Regions from separate parts of the Streptomyces sp. NPDC006798 genome, predicted to be linked through region 3. Evidence: riboswitches for the same ligand, from Rfam matches in the RefSeq annotation. Region 3 holds a riboswitch; each other region holds the start of a gene.

Region 1 (4,441 bases), on a different contig from region 3:
GGGTCGACCAGGGCGAGGGCGCTCTCGCGCCGCCGGACGGTGCGGGCGTGTACGGCGAGCACCGCGCCGACGGCCGCGAACTGCACCAGGGTGAGCACGGCGGCGGTCCGCAGGTCGAGGAGTTGCGCGGTCTGCCGGTAGACCTCGACCTCCAGGGTGGCGAAGCCGGGCCCGCCGAGGATCTGCACGATGCCGAAGGAGGTGAAGGTGAAGAGGAAGACCATCAGGGCGGCGGCGGCCACGGAGGGTGCGAGGGCGGGCAGGGTGACGGTCCGCCAGGCGGTGAACCGCCCGGCGCCGAGGACCCGCGCGGCCTCCTCCTGGCGGGGGTCGAGCTGGGCCCAGAGCCCGCCGACGGTCCGCACCACGACGGCGTAGTTGAAGAAGACATGGGCGACGAGGATCGCCCAGACGGTGGTGTCGAGCCGGACGCCCCACAGCTCGTCGAGGAGTCCGCCGCGGCCGACGAGGGCCAGGAAGGCGGTGCCGACGACGACGGTGGGGAGGACGAACGGGACGGTCACCACGGCCCGCAGCAGCCGCTTGCCGGGGAACTCGTACCGGGCCATGACATACGCGCCGGGCAGGGCGACCGCCAGCGTCAGCAGGGTCGACACCACGGCCTGCCAGGTGGTGAACCACAGCACGCCCGCGATGTCGTCCCGGCCGAGTACCTCGGTGATCCGGTCGAACCGCCAGGCGCCGCCGTCCCGCAGGCCGCGGCCGGTGATGGCCGCGACGGGGTAGGCGAAGAAGACGGCGAAGAACGCGGCGGGCAGCAGCATCAGCGCCGGCCGCGCCGCGTTCCCGGTACGGGACGGGCCGCCCCGCCCGGACCGGGAACGGGACGGGCCGCCCGTCACTTCACGACGGTCGAGGACCACGTCTGAACCCACTGCTCACGGTTCTCGGAGATGGTGTCGGGCGCCAGGGTCAGCGGGTCGGTGATCCGGACCCCGTGCCGGGTGAAGATCTCGGGCAGCTTCGCGCCCTCCACGACCGGGTTGACGAACATGGTCAGCGGCAGGTCCTCCTGGAACGTGGTGGAGATCAGGAAGTCCAGCAGTGCCTTGCCGCCCGCCTCGTTCTTCGCGCCCTTGAGGAGTCCGGCGAACTCGATCTGCCGGAAGCAGGTACCGGTGGCGACGCCGGTCGGCGCGTCCTTCGGCTTCGGTTCGGCGTACAGCACCTCGACGGGCGGGCTGGAGGCGTAGGAGACGACCAGCGGCCGGTCGCCGCCTTCCTTCTTGCCCCCGGCGGAGCCGGAGAACTCCAGGTTGTACGCCTCTTCCCAGCCGTCGACGATCTTGACGCCATTGGCCTTGAGCTTCTTCCAGTACTCCTGCCAGCCGTCCTCGCCGTAGCGGGCGACGGTACCGAGGACGAAGCCGAGTCCGGGCGAGGAGGTGGCCGCGTTCTCGGCGACCAGCAGGTTCTTGTACTCGGGCTTGATCAGATCGTCGAGGGTGCGGGGCGGCGCCAGCTTCCGGTCCGCGAAGTACTTCTTGTCGTAGTTGACGCAGATGTCGCCGGTGTCGACGGGGGTGACCCGGTGCTCGCCCCGGTCGAGCTGGACGTCGGCCGGGACCCGGTCGAGGCCCTTGGCCCGGTAGGAGGTGAAGATGCCGTTGTCGAGGGCGCGGGAGAGCAGGGTGTTGTCGACGCCGAAGAAGACATCGCCCTGCGGGCGGCCCTTGGTGAGGATCTCCTTGTTGAGCGCGACCCCGGCGTCACCGCTCTTGAGGACCTTGACGGTGTAGCCGGTGCGCTTGGTGAATTCCTTCAGTACGGCCTCGGAGGCGGCGAAGGAGTCATGGCTGACGAGGGTGACCGTCTTCGACCCCGTACCGCCGCCGGAGTCCTTGCCGCCGCCGTCGTCGGAGCCGCAGGCGGCCAGCACGGATACCCCGAGCGCGCCGGCCAGCGCGACGGCCGCGGTCTTTCTGATACTGCTCACGAGACGAATTCCTCCTGGTGACAGCCAGGAAGAGACGCGGCCCTGCCCGGATTCCGGTGGAATCCGGGCAGGGCGCAACAGCCGGAGTGTGAGACCGAACTTCCTACCCGGAATGACCCGGGCGAGGTTCAGAGGGTCTGCGGCCCCGTGGGTACCGCACTCTCAGCGCTGTGGCGCTCCCCTGTCGGAAATATGCAAATGTTCAGGCCAGCCTACAAGGTGCGAATCCCGCCAGGGCAGGGGGCGGCCCCGCCCGGTGGCGTACCGCCCGTACCGCTACCGCTCGGAGGCGGCGAGCTGCCCGCAGGCCCCGTCGATCTCCTGGCCCCGGGTGTCCCGTACGGTCACGGGCACCCCGTGGGCGGCGATGGCCTCGACGAACGCCTTCTCGTCCTCCGGCCGCGACGCGGTCCACTTCGATCCGGGCGTCGGATTCAGCGGAATCAGGTTCACATGGACCCGCCGCCCCTTGAGCAGCCGTCCCAGCAGGTCACCGCGCCATGCCTGGTCGTTGATGTCCCGGATCAGGGCGTACTCGATCGAGACCCGGCGGCCCGACTTCTCCGCGTACTCCCAGGCGGCGTCGAGCACCTCCCGGACCTTCCAGCGGGTGTTGACCGGCACCAGGGTGTCCCGCAGCTCGTCGTCCGGGGCGTGCAGCGAGACCGCGAGCCGGCACTTGAAGCCCTCGTCGGCGAAGCGCAGCATCGCGGGCACCAGCCCGACCGTGGAGACCGTGATACCCCGCTGCGACAGGCCGAGCCCGTCGGGCTCGGGGTCCGTGAGCCGCCGGATGGCACCGACGACCCGCTTGTAGTTCGCCAGCGGCTCGCCCATCCCCATGAAGACGATGTTCGACAGCCGCGCGGGCCCGCCGGGCACCTCGCCGTCGCGCAGCGCCCGCATCCCGTCCACGATCTGGTGGACGATCTCCGCGGTGGAGAGATTGCGGTCGAGCCCGGCCTGCCCGGTGGCGCAGAACGGGCAGTTCATCCCGCAGCCCGCCTGGGAGGAGATACACATCGTGACCCGGTCCGGGTAGCGCATCAGCACCGACTCGACCAGCGTGCCGTCGTGCAGCCGCCAGAGGGTCTTGCGGGTGGTGTCGTCGTCGCACGAGATGTGCCGCACCACCGACATCAGCTCGGGCAGCAGCTCGGCCGCCAGCTTCTCCCGCGCGGCGGCCGGGATGTCCGTCCACTCGGCGGGGTCGTGCGCGTACCGCGCGAAGTAGTGCTGCGACAGCTGCTTGGCGCGGAACGGCTTCTCACCGACGGCGGCGACGGCTTCCTTCCGCTCGGCGGGCGAGAGGTCGGCGAGATGCCTCGGGGGCTTCTTGGCTCCGCGGGGCGCGATGAATGTGAGTTCTCCGGGCTTGGGCATGGTCCATCCAGTGTCGCAGAGATACGACGAAGGGCCCGCCATCCTGTGGACGACGGGCCCTTGCCCTAAAAAACCGCGGGTCAGCCGGGCGGAACGGGGCTCAGCCGGATCCGACGAAGATCACCAGCAGCAGCCAGACCACCGGGGCGGTCGGCAGCAGCGAGTCCAGCCGGTCCATGATGCCGCCGTGGCCGGGGAGCAGGGTGCCCATGTCCTTGATGCCCAGGTCACGCTTGATCATCGACTCGCCCAGGTCGCCCAGGGTGGCCGTGACCGCGACCGCAAGACCCAGCAGCAGACCCTGCCACCAGCTGCCGCCGCCGACCAGGAACTCCATACAGAGCGCGCCGGCCACCATCGCGAAGCCGATCGCGCCCAGCAGGCCCTCCCGGGTCTTCCCCGGGCTGATCCGCGGGGCCAGCTTCCGCTTGCCGAAGCGCCAGCCGACGGCGTAGGCGCCGGTATCGCTGACGACGGTCAGCAGCAGAAACGTCAGGACCCGCTGCGCCCCGTCGTCGGCGGTGAGCATCATCGCCACGAACGTCGCCAGGAACGGTACGTAGAAGGCCGCGAAGACCCCCGCCGTGACGTCCTTCAGATACCCCTCGGGGGGCTCCGTCATCCGCCACACCAGGACCGCGAGCGCCGTCAGCGCCATGGCGACCCAGGCGCCTTCCGCACCGCGGACGTACCCGGCGACGACCATCGCGGCGCCGCCGACCGCCAGCGGCACCAGCGGCGCCTTGATCTGCTTGCGCTCCTGGAGGCGGGACGTCAGTTCCCAGAGCCCGACGACGACGGCGACCGTTATGACGCCGACGAAGACGGCTTTGACGACGAAGAGCGAGGCGACGATCACCACGCCGAGTCCGACGCCGACCCCTATGGCCGCCCGCAGATCGCGCCCGGCGCGCTTCTTCTCGCGCCGGCCGTCGCTCCGCCCGGCGGGCCCGCGGCCGCGGCCCGGTTCACCGCCGTCGTAGCCGGGGCCGGGCCCGGCGGGTGGCGGCGGCGGACCGGGCGGCCCGGTGGGAGCGGCGCCCGCCGGGACCTCGTCGCGGAAGAGCGGACCACCCCGGCGCCCGGGTCCCGGGTCGTCGC
Region 2 (4,441 bases), on a different contig from region 3:
CAAGCGTGCCATCTGGGACCGACAGTGGGTAGCGGGAGTCCCGTCCGGCGGCGGCCATCCGGCCCACGCGCCCCCTGGAACGCCAGGTCGGCGCAGGCCCGGAGGGATCAGCCGGTCAGCGGGCCGCCGTCTTGAGGGAGATCTCGGGATCGGCCGCCGCCACCGGATCGAGCCGTCCGCCGGACTGCATGATCCGGCGGCCCTGGGAGAGATCCCGGGGCCTTCCGACGGCCAGTACGGCCCTCAGGACGCCGTCCCGCAGCCACAGCACCGACCAGGTGGCGGCGTCGGCCGGGTCGCCGCGCCACAGCAGGGTGTCGGCGTCGGTGCGGTCACCCGCGTACTGCACGAACCGGCCGAACTGCTCGGACCAGAAGTACGGCACCGGGTCGTAGACCGCCGGAGCCACGGCGGGCTCCGCGGGCGCGCCGGCCGGGGTGGTGGCGGCCCGGTCGGCCGCCTCACGGTCGGCGAGGATATTGGCGGCGACGGTACGCGGCCCCTGGAGGGCGTTGTCCCAGTGGTGGACGAGCATCCGGCGGCCGTAGCGGGCCGAGGGGAAGGAGGCGCAGTCGCCGACCGCGTAGACCCCGGGAACTCCGGTCCGCAGCCCCTCGTCGGCGGTGACCGAACCGTCCGGGCCGGTCTCGATACCGGAACCGGCCAGCCAGGCCGTGGCGGGCCGGGCGCCGACCCCGACGACGACGGCCCCGGCGGCGATCCGGCGGCCGTCCGCGAGAACGACCGTCCCGGGCTCGACGGACGCCACCCGGACACCGGTGACCAGCTCCACCCCGGCCTCGGCGTACCACTTGCCCATCGGGGCCGTGACCTCGGCGGGAAGCGCGCCCGCGAGCGGTCGCTCCGCGGCCTCGACGACCGTGACCGCGCAGCCCGCGGCCCGGGCCGCCGTGGCGAACTCCGCGCCGATCCACCCGGCGCCCACCACGACGATGTCGTGCCGCCGCTCCAGCACCGGGCGCAGCCGGGCCGCGTCGTCCAGGGTCCGCAGCAGATGCACCCCCGGGACCGCCTCCGTACCGGGCAGCGTCAGGGGTTCGGCTCCGGTCGCCACGACCAGGACGTCGTACGGGACCGGGCCCGCTTCCGTGTCCAGCTCGCGCGCGGCGGGCCGGACACCGGTCACGGCGGTACCGAGCCGCAGCTCGACGCCGAGCGCCTCGAAGTCCACGTCGAAGGCGGAGCCCTCGGCGGTGCCCAGCAGCACCGCCTTCGAGAGCGGCGGCCGGTCGTACGGCTGATGGGGCTCGGCCCCGATGACCGTCACGGGCCCGGTGTGCCCCAGCTCCCGCAGGGCGACGGCGGTCCGCACTCCGGCGATCCCGGCGCCGACGACGACCACGTGGGGGGCTCGGGAGGATGTCTGATGGCTCACGGCTCCACGATAATCACCCGCCCGGGGTCGCCCCCGGCGGCGGGGTGCCCCGGCCCTTCGGCACCTGGCGCGCCCGGCCCTCCCCGGCATCGCCCAGGCGTTCCGCCCTGCCGGGCCGGCCGTATCAGTCGCGCCTGCGGCCCGCATGCGGCTGGTCGCGCAGTTCCGCCTCCTATGCCTTCGGCGATGGGGGGGGACCCCCAGTGCCTCGGCCCTCCGGGTGAGGCCCACGCCCCCGCCCGGCCGGGTGAGCCTGTCGGCGACCGCGAACTGCGGATGGGCGCCGGGCGGGACCGGCGGCGGGGGCGCCGCGAGCAGAGTGATTAGCGGGGGAGTTCTTCCACCGTGCTCGTGCCCGCGCCCGGCTGGGATTCCCAGGTCCAGGTCTCCTCCAGGCGGACCCGGCCGTCGGGGAGGTCGATCACCCGCGAGACGCAGTGGCCCGATGCCGTACCGCCGTCCGTCTTCAGCTGGACGTAGCGGAAGTCGAGGCGGTCGCCGTCCCTGGTGCCCACCAGATGGCCGCGGACGACGTCGCCGCCCGTGTACTCCGCCCAGATCCGGCCGTCCTGCTCGTGGTAGGTGAACCGGGTGGCCGTGCCGACCTGGCCGGGGGCCTGGTCGGTGACCGGGGACAGCACCAGTCCGTCCAGCGATCTCGCCATGCCGAGGGCTCCTTGCTCGCGGGGCGCGGCCCGTCCGACCGCCTTACCGGGCGTCGGAGACGGGGGTTAGGGTGGCCACCGTAAAGCACTCGCGGGAGCCCGGACGCACCGGGCTGAGAGGGAGGCTGGCCGGCCTCCGACCGTACGAACCTGATCCGGGTCATGCCGGCGAAGGGAGGGGCTGGACGCCCATGTCGCATACCTCCGAACCGTCTTCGGCCATGAGCGGCGGCACCGATGTGCTGGTCGTCGGGGGCGGGATCATCGGGCTCGCGGTCGCCTGGCGGGCGGCGCAACGCGGGCTCTCGGTGACCGTCGCCGATCCGGACCCAGGGGGCGGCGCGGCCGAGGTGGCCGCCGGGATGCTCGCGGCGGTCACCGAACTGCACTACGGCGAGCAGACCCTGCTGGCCCTCAATCTGGAGTCCGCCCGGCGCTATCCCGCCTTCGTCGCGGAGCTGGAGGAGGTGAGCGGGCGGTCCGTCGGCCATCGGTCCTGCGGCACGCTCGCCGTCGCGCTCGACGCCGACGACCGGGCCCATCTGCGGGAGTTGCACGCTCTGCAGCTGCGGTCCGGGCTGGAGGCGCAGTGGCTCACCGGGCGGGAGTGCCGCCGGCTGGAGCCGATGCTCGCCCCCGGGGTGCGCGGGGGGCTGCGGGTCGACGGGGACCATCAGGTCGATCCCAGGCGGCTGGCCGCCGCCCTGGTGGTGGCGTGCGAGCGGGCCGGGGTGGAGCTGCGCCGGGTCCGGGCGGACCGGCTGCTGGTCGAGGGCGACCGGGCCGTGGGCGTCGCCTTCGCCGACGGGCGTGAGCTGCGGGCGGAGCGGACCGTACTCGCCGCCGGGAGCCGGAGCGGGCGGCTCGGGGGGCTGCCGCCGGACGCGCTGCCGCCGGTGCGTCCGGTCAAGGGGCAGGTACTCCGGCTGACCGTGCCTCCCGCCTACGCCCCGTTCCTCTCCAGGACCGTACGCGCCGTGGTCCGCGGCAGTCAGGTCTATCTGGTGCCCCGGGCCGACGGCGAACTCGTCGTCGGCGCGACCAGTGAGGAGCTGGGCTTCGACACCACGGTCACCGCGGGCGGGGTCTACGAACTGCTTCGCGACGCCCATGAGCTGGTGCCGGGGATCACCGAACTGCCGCTGACGGAGGCCAGGGCCGGGCTGCGCCCCGGCTCTCCCGACAACGCCCCGCTGCTGGGTCCGAGCGCGCTGCCCGGGCTGCTGCTGGCCACCGGCCACTACCGCAACGGCGTACTGCTGACCCCGGTCACCGGGGACGCGATCGCCGAGACGCTCGCCACCGGTGTCCTTCCCGAGGAGATCCGTCCCTTCACCCCCGACCGATTCCGTTCCGCCGCCCCCGTCTCCCAGGAGCAGCTCGTATGAACAGCGTTCCCCCGGTCGTCTCGGTCAACGGCGAGTGGCGTGAACTCGCCAGCGGTACGACGCTCGACGCTCTCGTCGCCACCGTCGCCCCGGCGCCCTCGGGGGTCGCCGCCGCGGTCAACGAGACGGTCGTACCCCGTGGTCAGTGGCCCGGCACGCTGCTCGGCGACGGTGACCGGGTCGAGATCCTCACCGCCGTCCAGGGGGGCTGAGCGACCGTGTCCGAACTCGCCCCGGCCCGCTCCGGCGGCCCGTCCCCCGACACGACGAACGCCACGGGCGCCCCAGACGCCACCGGCGTCCCCGACGCGTCGGCGCCCGGCGCCGGGCGCGACCCCCTGGTGATCGCCGGTACCTTGTTCGGCTCCCGGCTGATCATGGGAACGGGCGGCGCCCCCAGCCTCGACGTCCTCGAACGCGCCCTGGTCGCGAGCGGTACCGAACTCACCACCGTCGCCATGCGCCGGGTCGATCCCACCGTCCACGGCTCGGTGCTCTCCGTCCTCGACCGGCTGGGTATCCGGATCCTGCCGAACACCGCGGGGTGCTTCACCGCGGGCGAGGCGGTCCTCACGGCCCGGCTCGCCCGGGAGGCCCTGGGCACGGAGTGGGTGAAGCTGGAGGTGGTGGCCGACGAGCGGACCCTGCTGCCGGACCCGGTCGAACTCCTCGACGCCGCCGAGGCCCTGGTCGACGACGGTTTCACCGTCCTTCCCTACACCAGCGACGACCCGGTGCTGGCCCGCAGGCTGGAGGACGCGGGCTGTGCCGCGATCATGCCGCTGGGCTCCCCCATCGGCTCGGGTCTCGGGATCCGCAATCCGCACAACTTCCGGCTGATCGTCGAGAACGCCGGCGTGCCGGTGATCCTCGACGCGGGCGCCGGTACCGCGTCCGACGCGACGCTCGCGATGGAGCTGGGCTGCGCGGCCGTGATGCTGGCGTCCGCCGTCACCCGCGCCCAGGAGCCGGTCCTGATGGCGGAGGCCATG
Region 3 (4,441 bases):
TGCGGACGATCTCCTCGGCCACCAACTCGCTGTTGGCGACCGCCCCCATCCCGCTCTGCGCGATGCTGAAGAGCAGCAGCAGCGGCAGCGCCGCACCCGCGTAGGCGAGGACGAGCGTATTGACCACCGACGCGATGTGGTCCCGGCCGATCCGGATCGCGGCCCGGTACAGCGCCCGCGGCCCCATCCCCGGATCCGCCTGGCGCAACTCCCACACCGCCGACGTCTGGGTCACCGTGACGTCGTCGAGCACCCCGAGGGAGCCGATGATCACCCCGGCCAGCAGCAGTCCGCTCATATCGATCCCGGGATAGAGCCCGTGGATCAGCCCGGTGTTGTCGTCGGTATTGCCCGAGAGCGTGGCCCAGCCGATGAAGATCGAGCCCAGCAGGCCGATCAGCAGCAGCGAGATCAGGGTGCCGAGGACGGCGACCGAGGTTCTGGCGGTGATGCCATGACAGGTGTAGAGCGCGATCAGCATGATGGCGCTCGCCCCGACCACCGCCACGACCAGCGGATTGGAGCCGTCCAGAATCGCCGGGAGGATGAAGAAGTTCAGTACGGCGAAGGAGATGATCAGCGCCACCAGCGCCATCACCCCGCGCATCCGCCCCACCAGTACCACTGCCAGGGCGAAGAGCCCGGCCAGGACGGCGAGCGGCATCCGGCGGTTCACATCGATCACCGAGTACTGGAGGTCCCGGGGCGCGTCGGGGGCGTACGCCACCACGACACCGAGCCCCGGCTTCAGCTTCCGCGGCGCGTCCGGCTGGACGATCTCCCCGAAGGAACGCCCCTTGTGCGGGCCGCTGGTGATCTCGATCGTCGCCTTCTTGCACTTGCTGTTCCCGGCCGCGGCACCCGTACCGCCGTTCTGGGCCGGGGCCATGCCGTTGCCGGTCACCGGTACCTGGGCGGCGTTGACCGACTTGCAGTCGATCGGCTCCAGCCGGGTCACGGTCGCCGACTCGGTCTGCCGGTCGAAGCCGACCCCGGTCCGCTCGTGACCGGGGGCCGAGCCGGGCCAGAGGACCGCCAGGCCCACGACGACGGCGGCGGCGAAGGGGATCAGTACGGCGGCGATCACCCGGCGCAGATGGCGCGAAACGGGCGCGGCGGGACCGTGCGCGTGGGAATGCCCGTGCGCATGGCCGTGACCGCTGTGGCCATGACCGTGTCCCCGCCCCCGCTCCTGCTCGGGCGGCTGCCCGACCGGTTGCGCGACAGGGTCGCCGACGGCCTCGCCGACCGGCTGTCCCGGGTGCGCGGCGGCCGGCCGGGGCACCGGGGGCGGCGGCGCCGAATGGCCCGGGTCGTACGGCGGCGCGGGGCCGTGGCCGGGAACGTACCCCTGGTCACCGCCGTCCGCGGAGCCGTACGCGTACCGGGAATCGGGGCCCTGTCCGGGGCCGGGTGCTGATGACGTCACCGACCGATCATCGCAAGAACGGCCGGGGGCCCCTGTTCAGCACGCCAGAATTGGCGCTAGCGTTGGTGTCACCTTTGCACACGCGGGAGCTCGGAGCACCGGGCTGAGAGGGCGCTGACCTCCGTAGACGCGTCATCGGGCGGTACACGAACCAGGTGTACGACCCGGGACGGAGTCCACGGGATCCGCTGCGTCGACCGCCGAACCTGTTACCGGGTAATGCCGGCGTAGGGAGTAGGTCTTCATGACCGTTCAGGATGCACGCACGCCTGCCGTCGAACCCGCCGTCGACGGCGACCGCACGCCGGGCTGGCACAAGGGGTACGTCACGGGCTCACGCCCGGACCTCCGGGTGCCGGTCCGTCAGGTGCACCTCACCAATGGCCGGGACGTGACGCTGTACGACACCTCGGGCCCGTACACCGACCCCACCGTCGAGACCGATGTCCGCCGCGGTCTGCCGCCGCTGCGGGAGAGCTGGATCGTCGCCCGCGGGGACACCGAGGAGTACGCGGGCCGTCCCGTCCGCCCCGAGGACGACGGGCTCAAGCACACGTCCCCGCGCGGTGGACTGCGCAATCTCGACGCCGTCTTCCCCGGCAGGCCGCGCCAGCCGCGCCGGGGCCGGGACGGCCGGGCGGTCTCCCAGCTCGCCTATGCCCGCCGGGGCGAGATCACCCCCGAGATGGAGTTCGTGGCGATCCGGGAGAACGTCTCCCCCGAGGTCGTCCGGGAGGAGATCGCGGCCGGCCGGGCGGTGCTCCCGGCGAATGTGAACCATCCGGAGATCGAGCCGATGATCATCGGCAAGCGGTTCCTGGTGAAGGTCAACGCCAATATCGGCAACTCTGCGGTCACCTCCTCGATCGAGGAGGAGGTGGAGAAGATGACCTGGGCCACCCGCTGGGGCGCCGACACGGTGATGGACCTCTCCACCGGCCGGAACATCCACACCACCCGCGAGTGGGTGCTCCGCAACTCCCCCGTCCCGATCGGCACGGTGCCGCTCTACCAGGCGCTGGAGAAGGTCGACGGCCGGGCCGAGGAACTGACCTGGGAGATCTACAAGGACACGGTGATCGAACAGGCCGAGCAGGGTGTCGACTACATGACCGTGCACGCGGGGGTGCTGCTGCGGTACGTCCCCCTCACCGCCCGCCGCAAGACCGGCATCGTCTCGCGCGGCGGCTCGATCATGGCGGCCTGGTGCCTGGCGCACCACAAGGAATCGTTTCTGTACGAGAACTTCGAGGAGCTGTGCGAGATCCTCGCGGCGTACGACGTCACGTACTCCCTCGGCGACGGACTGCGGCCGGGCTCGATCGCGGACGCCAACGACGCGGCGCAGTTCGCCGAGCTGCGGACGCTCGGTGAGCTGAACCGGATCGCCAAGCGGATGAACGTCCAGACGATGATCGAAGGCCCCGGGCATGTCCCGATGCACAAGATCAAGGAGAACATCGACCTCCAGCAGGAGATCTGCGAGGAGGCGCCGTTCTACACCCTCGGTCCGCTGACCACCGATGTGGCGCCCGCCTACGACCACATCACCTCGGGTATCGGGGCCGCCATGATCGCCTGGTGGGGCACGGCGATGCTCTGCTACGTCACGCCCAAGGAGCACCTGGGCCTGCCCAACCGGGACGACGTCAAGACCGGGGTGATCACCTACAAGATCGCCGCGCACGCGGCGGATCTCGCGAAGGGGCATCCGGACGCCCAGGTATGGGACGACGCGCTCTCCGACGCGCGGTTCGAGTTCCGCTGGGAGGACCAGTTCAATCTGGCGCTCGACCCGGACACCGCCCGGGAGTTCCATGACGAGACGCTGCCCGCGGAGCCCGCGAAGACGGCCCACTTCTGTTCCATGTGCGGGCCCAAGTTCTGTTCGATGAAGATCAGCCGGTCGATCAACGAGCAGTTCGGCGGGGACGCCCCGGCGGGCGGTGACGACGCGAGCGAGACGGAGATCGCCGAGGGCATGCTCCAGAAGTCCAAGGAGTTCGCGGCGAGCGGCAGCCGGGTCTATCTGCCGATGGCGGACTGAGCAGGGGTCGCGGCCCACTGAGCCCGGGCCGCGGCCTCGTACGTCCCCCTGGCCCCTCCGGTCACTCCGGGCGGGGCCACGGGGGACATCCGCCGGTCACTCCGGCCGGTGCCACGAGGTCATCCGCCGGTTACTCCGGCCGGTGTTCGGGACCGCCGAAGTCGGGGCTGGTGAACTCGGGGCTGCTGAAGCTCGGCCGCTGCCCGGCCGTGGCTCCGTCGCCGGGGCTGGAGAAGTCCGGGCTGTCGTACCCCACCTTGGGGATCCGGCTCACCGGCCGCGCCCGGGCCGAGGCGAGCGGATCGACGTCCGGTTCCTCCAGCGCCAGCCGGAGGAACGGCAGCAGGCCGCGTTCCAGTACGGCGTGCAGCCAGGCGTCTTTGGCACGTGCCACCTCGTCCGGCAGGTCCTCGGACAGCTCGACGGCGGCCACCTGCGTCGCGCTGTTGCGGACCGCGGTGACCAGCAGCCCGACCGCCGCCGCCAGGATCGCGGCGGCCGTCACGGCGGCGAAGAACCAGCCCGCCGTGACCAGCGGGGTGGCGAAGGACGGCGCCGGGTCGAGCATCTTCAGCAGATACCCCACCAGCAGGAAGATCAGCGCCGCCGTCCCGGCCAGTACCGGTGCCAGCACGGTGAGTACGGCGCCGAGACCGGCACCGCCGCCGTCGGCCTCGGCGAGAGGGTCCGGAGGCGGGGCTTCCGGGGCGGCGTCCGGATCCGCGGGGGAGCGCGCCTGCTCGCGGATCCTCAGGTAGTGCGCGTACTCGGGCGCGGCGGACGCGGTGATCAAGGTGGTGGCCCTGAGCGCCATGGTCCGTAGCTGAGTGGCGTTCAGCCGTTCGCCGACGGCCGCGAGTTCCGGCCGCTCACCGGCGTCGCGCAGTACCTCGTCGAGGAGCCGCTCGTAGTCGGCGCGGTCCTCGCCCAGCAGATGCGGAGCGCTGTTCATGTGCGTCCCCCGA

Evidence for each region. A riboswitch is a leader RNA that binds a small molecule or an ion and turns the genes downstream of it on or off. The one in region 3 is predicted to bind thiamine pyrophosphate.
Region 1: it holds a riboswitch for thiamine pyrophosphate, as region 3 does, so the genes downstream of both, ABZ714_RS12600 (thiamine ABC transporter substrate-binding protein) here and thiC (phosphomethylpyrimidine synthase ThiC) in region 3, are expected to answer to the same signal.
Region 2: it holds a riboswitch for thiamine pyrophosphate, as region 3 does, so the genes downstream of both, thiO (glycine oxidase ThiO) here and thiC (phosphomethylpyrimidine synthase ThiC) in region 3, are expected to answer to the same signal.

What each region holds. Positions count from the first base shown of each region.
Region 1 is NZ_JBEYIS010000014.1:150,655-155,095, reverse strand. Features, by position in the region: gene ABZ714_RS12605 (iron ABC transporter permease) at 1-785, opposite strand, end outside; gene ABZ714_RS12600 (thiamine ABC transporter substrate-binding protein) at 860-1,957, opposite strand; TPP riboswitch at 2,040-2,150, opposite strand; gene rlmN (23S rRNA (adenine(2503)-C(2))-methyltransferase RlmN) at 2,234-3,340, opposite strand; gene ABZ714_RS12590 (phosphatidate cytidylyltransferase) at 3,441-4,441, opposite strand, start outside.
Region 2 is NZ_JBEYIS010000005.1:203,706-208,146, forward strand. Features, by position in the region: gene ABZ714_RS05295 (FAD-dependent oxidoreductase) at 116-1,396, opposite strand; gene ABZ714_RS05300 (hypothetical protein) at 1,720-2,061, opposite strand; TPP riboswitch at 2,143-2,255, shown strand; gene thiO (glycine oxidase ThiO) at 2,253-3,449, shown strand; gene thiS (sulfur carrier protein ThiS) at 3,446-3,661, shown strand; partial or broken gene ABZ714_RS05315 (thiazole synthase) at 3,788-4,441, shown strand, end outside.
Region 3 is NZ_JBEYIS010000028.1:98,370-102,810, reverse strand. Features, by position in the region: gene ABZ714_RS20500 (YibE/F family protein) at 1-1,429, opposite strand, end outside; TPP riboswitch at 1,502-1,680, shown strand; gene thiC (phosphomethylpyrimidine synthase ThiC) at 1,674-3,476, shown strand; gene ABZ714_RS20490 (hypothetical protein) at 3,607-4,428, opposite strand.